2 regions of the Tuberibacillus sp. Marseille-P3662 genome follow, and region 1 is predicted to be linked to the other one. Evidence: riboswitches for the same ligand, from Rfam matches in the RefSeq annotation. Region 1 holds a riboswitch; the other holds the start of a gene.
The links. A riboswitch is a leader RNA that binds a small molecule or an ion and turns the genes downstream of it on or off. The one in region 1 is predicted to bind thiamine pyrophosphate.
Positions count from the first base shown of each region.

Region 1 (4,077 bases):
GTGTTCAACGACCGCCATTTTTTCTTGCAATTGATAAAATCCTAGCAAATCATTGATTGTGTGAACGTCTTCTGGTAATGACACATCTTGGCCATTAATAACAACAGCCATTACTTCAAAACCTCCTTGCTTGAATATTGGGAATGAGAAAATGGTGTTAAATCAATGTCCGGTTGCCGGCCCTGGACCAGTTGTGCGAGCAGCCAGCCAGTCACAGGGCTTAGTAGAATCCCATTGCGATGGTGCCCAAAACCATACCATAAATTTTCGGTATGAGGTGCCTGACCAATATAGGGTCGCCTGTCTCGGGTTGTCGGCCTGAGCCCGGCCCAGATCTGGTCAATCTTAGCTTGGCTGAGTGCTGGCAGCAAGGCTCTAGCAGAAGATAATAATTGGTAAACACCGTCCACAGTGACATCCGTGTCATAGTCATAAGGTTTTTCTGTAGCACCAATATAGACTTTATCCCCTTGTTTGGGTGTGATGTAACATGATTCGGAAAAAATCGTCCGAGACAACATGGGCTCAGCCACGCGTACAGATAGGGCTTCACCCTTAATTGGAAATAGGTCAATATCAGCATGCGTCAGGTCTGTCTTCCCACTCCATACCCCTGCAGTGACAATGACATGATCAGCAGCATAATCCCCTTTTAACGTTCGTACCCCTGTCACCTTCTCACTTTCTTCCATCACTTCCAAAACATCATTATGTTCTTCCAATTTCGCACCATAGTGCACCGCTGCTCGTGCCAAAGCTTGTGTTAAATCAGTCGGCTCGACCTGACCTTCATAAGGAAAATAAAGAGCACCGGAAATCGTGTCTGAGAGAGCCGGTTCAGTCGCTAACACTTCGGATCGTGTCAGACATTGGGCGGTCTCCCCTTGACGCCGCTGCCAATCGGCTATTGTCTCCATACGTGCCATATCCTGTTCTGAGAATGCCGGCCGCATCGCACCTGACTGCCGATAAACAATATCAATCCCCGTTAATTGACGTAATTCCTCACTAAGTTCAGAAAACATAGAACGGCTGCGTTTCGCCAAGTCATACAGCGGCGATGGGCCATCAAGTTCGGTTTGCACACCAAGCATGCCGGCAGCTGCTTGTGATGTCCTCGATCCAATCTTGTCCTTTTCCACTAAAAGCACCCGCTGGCCGGCTTTGGCTGAATAAAATGCCGCCGCACAACCGATGACACCTCCGCCAACAATCAAGACATCGTATTTTTTAACCATAATGTCCTTGCACCTCCAATTGCATCCGAATCGCCTCCGCTTCACGCTCCGGCTCCTCCGATTGCATGATCCCGTTCATCACCGCGACACCATGCGCTCCAGCGTCCATGACCTTTGCCACGTTGTCAGCCTGAATCCCACCAATCGCGAGTACTGGGATATCGACGGCTTGGCACACTTGTTTTAACGTTTCAATGCCTTGTGGCATGAGCCCTCGTTTGCTAGCCGTTGAAAAAACATGACCGAACAAGAGATAATCAGCACCTGCTTCCGCTTTTTGAGCAGCTGAATCACTGGAATGACTGGAGCAACCAACGTGTAAATGGGGATAAGATGCTTTCCATTTTTTCGGGGAGTCATCTTCGGGCAAGTGGATACCGCCAATGTCAGATAAGTGGTTCATTGTAGCTCCAGTATTTAAAATGATCTTGTCAGTGGGACATTTATTTTCAAGCATTGCCTCGACCCATTGCCTGATCTCTAATGCAGTGCGCTGCTTTTCACGAATGTGGACAGCATCAATCCAAGGTTCAATCGATGTTAAAACCTTTAGAAACTGTGACAACGATTGTTGTCCATTTGATATGACATGAAAGGCTGGCATCATCTCCCCCTCCCTTCAAAATAAGAATGATGTCTTAGAAACATAAATGAGCGGGTTTCTCCGAAAAATGAGCGGTTATCGGAAGAAATGAGCGTTCTATCACCAAAAGTGAGCGTTTCTTTCCGAAATTGAGCGATTTTTACGAAAAATGAGCGAAATCCCATAAAAAGTGAGCGACCTCAACCCTTAATAAAATTCATACAAAAAACCACTCTCCAACAGGAAAGTGGTTTGACAAACGTAAGTATGATCATCCGTCAACCCCTACTTTCCTTCGCTGGCACAAACCAGATCAGGTTCCAAGGGTTCGGATGATTCCGTCTCAGCCCGAAGGCACCCCTAGCAGAGTTTTATTAAAGTCGATTTATTTGTTTTCATAATACCATGTATTGAAGGCGTTCACAACATCTTTTTCAGACCATTCATATTTTCAAGCCTTGATTTAATATTTAAACCAAACTTGCCATCCTTTACTCTTAATTTTGGCAAATATGGTGCGTCCATGATGTCACTATGTGTTCCTCTTGATATTTGTCCAAGTGTGATGCCACAATCCCTACGCCCTTTAAAATCGTTTAAGTTGACAGTTCATCGTTATTCCCTTATGCTATAATCAGCTTATCAGAACTGAATAACCTTTTGTTGTCAAAGGGGAGTAGCTTAACAATAACGGTCGTCATTACGGGATCAAACCCCGGCCGTCATTGGCAACTGTTTGAGTTGTTAGCAAGACCTTTGCCTATATTTGGGTAAAGGTCTAATTTGGTGTTGAATGCCTTTGCCCAAAATTGGGTAAAGGTATTTTTTTATGTACAAACTACGTCTGATGAAGGGAGTATCGATATGGACTCAATTTGGCTTGAATATGGTTGGACTTTGTTAATATTAATCGGTTTAGAGGGGATCCTATCAGCTGACAATGCCCTCGTTCTAGCGATCATAGCAAAACACTTACCGGACAAACAAAAAAAACACGCCATTGACTATGGCATCTACATGGCGTTTGTTTTCCGATTCATCTCCATTTTTCTTATATCATTTTTGACAGATATTTGGCAAGTTCAGGCCATCGGTGCAGCATATCTTATTTACTTAGGCGGCAAACATGTTTATGGTAACTTCTTTAGTTCAGAAAAAGAACACGAAGAAGATAATGAAAATAAAAAAGGAGCCGGTTTTTGGACAACAGTAGCCAAAATTGGCATAGCGGACATTGCTTTTGCTATTGACTCCATTCTGGCAGCTGTCGCCCTTGCTGTCACATTGCCACCAACTCCACTGCCACGGTTTGGTGGTATGGATGGTGGACAATTTGCAATTATCGTGGCTGCAACAGTAGCAGGACTTATTTTAATTAAGTTCGCAGCGAATTGGTTTGTGAGACTTCTTGACAAACGTCCCGGTCTAGAAACAACCGCTTACATGATCGTTGCATGGGTCGGTGTCAAACTAGCTGTTATTACACTCGCACATCCGAGCATCGGCGTATTAAATGAACATTTCGTACACAGTACAGCTTGGAAACTAACCTTCTGGGGTGTTCTAATCGTAATTGCGGTTGGCGGATGGTTTTTGTCAGGAAGAAAGTCACCTGACCAAGGCGAAGACACCCCATCGTCTTCAAACCGTTCAGAACCTTAGGTAATCTCCAGTGTATAAGATGATAGCTAAGAAAGCGAGTCCCTTTGTTGGACTCGCTTTAATTGGATGATTTAACTGCCTTCACCATGGTTGTTACGCGAATGGTTATGATTCTTGACTTTTTTTGAACCACTAAGCGGTTCAGGTTGATGGCCCTTGCGTTCGGGATGCTTTTTGTGTGCCAAAACCTTAACCTCCTTTCCTTGTTGCAAATTAGTCTTTGCGGTTAAGTCAAGGTTTATGAATCATCATCATTCGTCCCGCTTCTTCTTACCAATGGGACCAAATCGGCACTTTTCAGCCATCCAGTGAGCTATTAAATAGATTAAAACATAAATCGGAACCGAGTACCACATGTGCCAACCCTTGGATACATAAAAGCCAAGCAACTTAAAAATTACCTCAGCTACCACACCACTTACAACGCCAAAAAACACACCTTTTAGCCAAGGATTGAGATGGGGTTTGAATTGTAGAAGCAACATAACGAATATTGGGATCAAAGAAATATCCCAAGGAACATAAGCAGGAATGGTCGGTAAGGCTTTACCTGCATAGTACCATAGACCCAATGCCGTTCCCAGAAAGTCCATA
Region 1 covers NZ_FXBS01000004.1:15,195-19,271, forward strand. The annotation lists gene thiS (sulfur carrier protein ThiS) at 1-111, opposite strand, end outside; gene thiO (glycine oxidase ThiO) at 111-1,238, opposite strand; gene B9Y89_RS03650 (thiamine phosphate synthase) at 1,231-1,842, opposite strand; TPP riboswitch at 2,095-2,193, opposite strand; gene B9Y89_RS03655 (TerC family protein) at 2,686-3,483, shown strand; gene B9Y89_RS03660 (small acid-soluble spore protein P) at 3,555-3,725, opposite strand; gene B9Y89_RS03665 (CBO0543 family protein) at 3,735-4,077, opposite strand, start outside.

Region 2 (4,077 bases), on a different contig from region 1:
GCCGCCTGACAACGCCGGCAGGAATATCTTCTTGACCCACATGGACACCATCAGCATCCACAGCCAAAGCAATATCCACACGGTCATTAATAATTAAGGGAACACAAAACCTATCTGTGATTGATTTAATTTTCCGAGCCTTATCATAGAAGGCAGCCCCGTCCCCTGTCTTATCACGGAGTTGCACCAAGGTCACGCCGCCCCGACACAAAGACTCGGTCGTTTTCAATAATTCAGACAGGCGAGTGTCATTAACATCCGGGGTCACAAAATAAAGCGAATAATCAATGTTAGGTTTCAATAGCTGTCACCCTCGCTACATTTAAAGATGATTGTGTAACGACCGCCTCAATCGCATCCATCAATTTGATTCTGAATGTACCAATCCCTTCGTCAGGTGCTAACCGTTCCGCGGCTAATTCACCAGCAAGCCCCATGGTCAAAGCCCCTGCTATACTAGCAAGCTGCGCATGTTCAGCAACCGCAGCAAATGAAGCGATAATCGAAGAAACCATGCAGCCAGTCCCAGTTACTTTAGCTAAGTTTGAGTGTCCAGCTTTAAGGGTCAGGACATTGGATCGATTGGCAATAACGTCACTTTCACCAGTAATAGCCACTTCTGCACCGATTTTCTCCGATAAAGTTCTAGCGGCTTGGAAAGCCGTATCAAACGCATCGCCAGCATCAACACCCTTTGATTCCGATTCAAAACCAGCTAACGTCTTAATTTCAGATATATTACCACAGATCACCGTTGGCTTAACCTTAGTCAGCAATTCTGAAACTTGTTGACGGCGATAACTCGTTGCTCCAACACCGACCGGATCCAAAATAACAGGAATCCCCAAATGATTGGCTGTCTGCCCGGCTTGTAACATGGCCGTTAAGGTCTGATCATTTAAGGTACCAATGTTTAATACAAGCGCTTGAGCCCCTCCGGCCATCTCTGCAGCCTCATTGGGACTATCAGCCATTACAGGGCTCGCACCAACAGCTAATGTCGCATTAGCGCTATCATTAACAGTTACTTGATTGGTGATATGGTGGACGAGCGGGTGAGTCTGGATGAGTTTGTGACAAAGTGTATTCATCTCTTCTTGACGAATCACAAGAATCCCCCTTAGTTTTTTCCTGCTTCCAAATACCATTGGTAAAAATGGTGGGTCGGTCCATGGCCCTTACCTAGATCTAAGGCATGAGCAATCGCGCCCTCAATATACTTTTTCCCTTTTTCAACAGCTGTTGTTATTTCATCTCCCTGTGCTAAATAAGCCGCAATCGCTGATGATAATGTACACCCCGTACCATGAGTATTCTTGGTTTGCTTCCGATCCCCAAGCAATTTATGGACCGAATCACCGTCAAATAATATGTCAGTTGGGTCACCTGTTAAATGACCGCCTTTAACAAGGACCGACTGTGATCCAAGATCATAGATATCGCGTGCCGCTTGTTCCATATCTTCTTCAGATTCAATGGAAGCATTAGCTAAGTTTTCCGCTTCTTTAATATTCGGTGTCACGACCGATGCTAACGGGATTAATGTTTGAACAAGTGCCTCCTTAGCATCAGGATGTAATAGGTGGTGACCACTTTTGGAAATCATCACGGGGTCAACAACAATCCAACGCGGTTGATAGTATTTTAGTTTCTCCGTGATGATTTGAATCGTCTCAGGCTTTGAAACCATCCCAATTTTCACAGCATCAACTGGCAGATCGGTCAATACCGCATCAAGTTGCTGGCTGACCATCTCTGGTGATACGTCTTCAACGCCTTCGACGCCTACAGTGTTTTGGGCAGTAATGGCCGTGATGACACTCATGCCGTAGACACCGTTTGCAGAAAATGATTTCAAATCCGCCTGGATTCCCGCGCCACCACCGCTGTCAGAACCAGCAATTGTTAAGGCTGTCCGCATCTTCTCTTTCACTCCTTTATAAATAGAAACGCAAACCCCTCATCAGGATTTGCGTTCAGAAAGTCATAGCTATACTTATACGTGACTTCCCTCCGCTGGTGTGAACCAGATCAGGTAAAAGGGTTAGAGACTTCTTCGGGTCCCACTCTCAGCCGGCCATTTCCGACTCCCCCAGTGCTTATTCTATTATCAAACTACCATAAACTTAATTATGATTCAAATAGGCCAATCTCAAAATTTTAAAATAGTCTGATAATACGTTATAATTGATAAAAGAATAGAGGAGGATTTGATGATGGGACTGACAAATAGGGACATCACATTTTTAAACTTTGATGACACTTACGATTCACAGTCAAGATTGCTTCAAGATTATAGACATCAATGGATCAATCTTAATGACATCCAACATACGAACCTTTTTTGTGAAGAACAATCTTTGCGACATATCCAACAACGCCTCCATCAATACGTTAACACCGGTATCCATTTTATCGGCAGCGGTAATTACCATTATGTTTCTTATTTACTCTTATCCGAACTCCAATCCCCTTTTACACTGATTCTACTAGACCACCATACCGATATGCTTAAGGAAACATCGCTGATGACCTGCGGTTCTTGGGTTGCAGACGCTTTAGCCAAGCTAAATCATTTACAGCAAGTCATCATCGTCGGCCCAGATGAATCAGCTCGTGAACAACTCGACCCCAGGCTTAGAAATCGTGTCTCTTTATATCCTAATGAACGCATTACACCTGAAAGAATCAATGCTATTATGGCCAATATCCCATCGGAACACATATATATCAGTCTTGATAAAGATGTTATGGATCAGACATATGCCGCCACCAACTGGGATCAAGGCAAAATGACAATGACCGGATTGTTAGCATTACTAACAAGTCTTGTTAAAAATTATAATGTCAGTGGTTTTGACGTATGTGGTGAATGGCCTATCTTGGGTGGAGAGGTGTTCCATCCTAAAACACAAAAGGCTGTTCGAAAAAACGAGGAAACGAATAGGGGGATTTTGCAAGCATTGCTCAAAACATCTTCATAACTAGCAAAGAATAACCATCCCCTTATGGTCTGGGGATGGTTATTTCTCTAAGTCTGTTTCTTCGATTGTGTCTTCCACAATTTATAGATATGGATCACGAACACTTTAGTCACCGCATAAGTCGGAATCGCTAAAACAACGGCCATAATCCCAGCAAAATTCCCGGCAGCCAATACTAAACAAATAATCGTCAACGGATGGATATCCAAGGCTTTCCCGACAACATTCGGTGAAATAAAATTGCTTTCAATTTGTTGGGCCACCAACATTATAATGACAACGTATATCACCATAAATGGATCTTGAAACAAAGCTACGATGATCGCTGGGACGACAGCAATATAAGGACCAATAAATGGAATGACATTCGTCATCATGCCGAAGAGGGACAAGACGAGTGAATAATGCAGACCAAGGATTGAATAACCTATAAGCAACAAAACGCCGACACAAGTGCTGACAATTAATTGCCCTTGGATATATTTTGCCAGTGTTGAATCCATGTCTTTCAAAATTGAAGCCACATCATCGCGACTACTTTCCGGAAAAAACTTAAGCACAGACGGCAAAAAATGATCCTTATCATTCAGCATGTAAAATAAAATAAACGGAACAATCACCAAAACTAATACCAATCCGAATAACGAACTGAAAAAGTTGATCATAACCGTACCTGTGTTCATGAGAATCGACTTAATTTGATTGGTCGTTTGATCGATGAAGTCATTCACGTAAGTCGGGAATTCTTGTTGGTTGTTTTGCCAGTATGTAATGCCTTCTTCAATTTTTGAAACCATGTCAGGAAAATTATTAATGAGGCGTGTAAATTGCTCTTGGATAATAGGTCCTGCTATACCTACAAACACGGATAACACAGCTATGATCGCAAGAAACACAATAAGAATAGATAACTTCTTTGGTACAGATCGTTTTTCTAAAAAAACCTGTATGGGACGGAAAAGGTAAAACAAAATGCCCGCTATAAAAAATGGCAAAAATAAGGTCGAGATTAATACTTTTAGAGGCCGTAAAATATAACTTGTCTTATCTAGCAAGAAAATAATAACAAGAAACAAAATAATCCCAATAGCAA
Region 2 covers NZ_FXBS01000003.1:145,411-149,487, reverse strand. The annotation lists gene thiE (thiamine phosphate synthase) at 1-301, opposite strand, end outside; gene thiM (hydroxyethylthiazole kinase) at 291-1,109, opposite strand; gene thiD (bifunctional hydroxymethylpyrimidine kinase/phosphomethylpyrimidine kinase) at 1,121-1,921, opposite strand; TPP riboswitch at 1,992-2,104, opposite strand; gene B9Y89_RS02135 (arginase family protein) at 2,217-2,984, shown strand; gene B9Y89_RS02130 (AI-2E family transporter) at 3,032-4,077, opposite strand, start outside.
Region 2: it holds a riboswitch for thiamine pyrophosphate, as region 1 does, so the genes downstream of both, thiD (bifunctional hydroxymethylpyrimidine kinase/phosphomethylpyrimidine kinase) here and B9Y89_RS03650 (thiamine phosphate synthase) in region 1, are expected to answer to the same signal.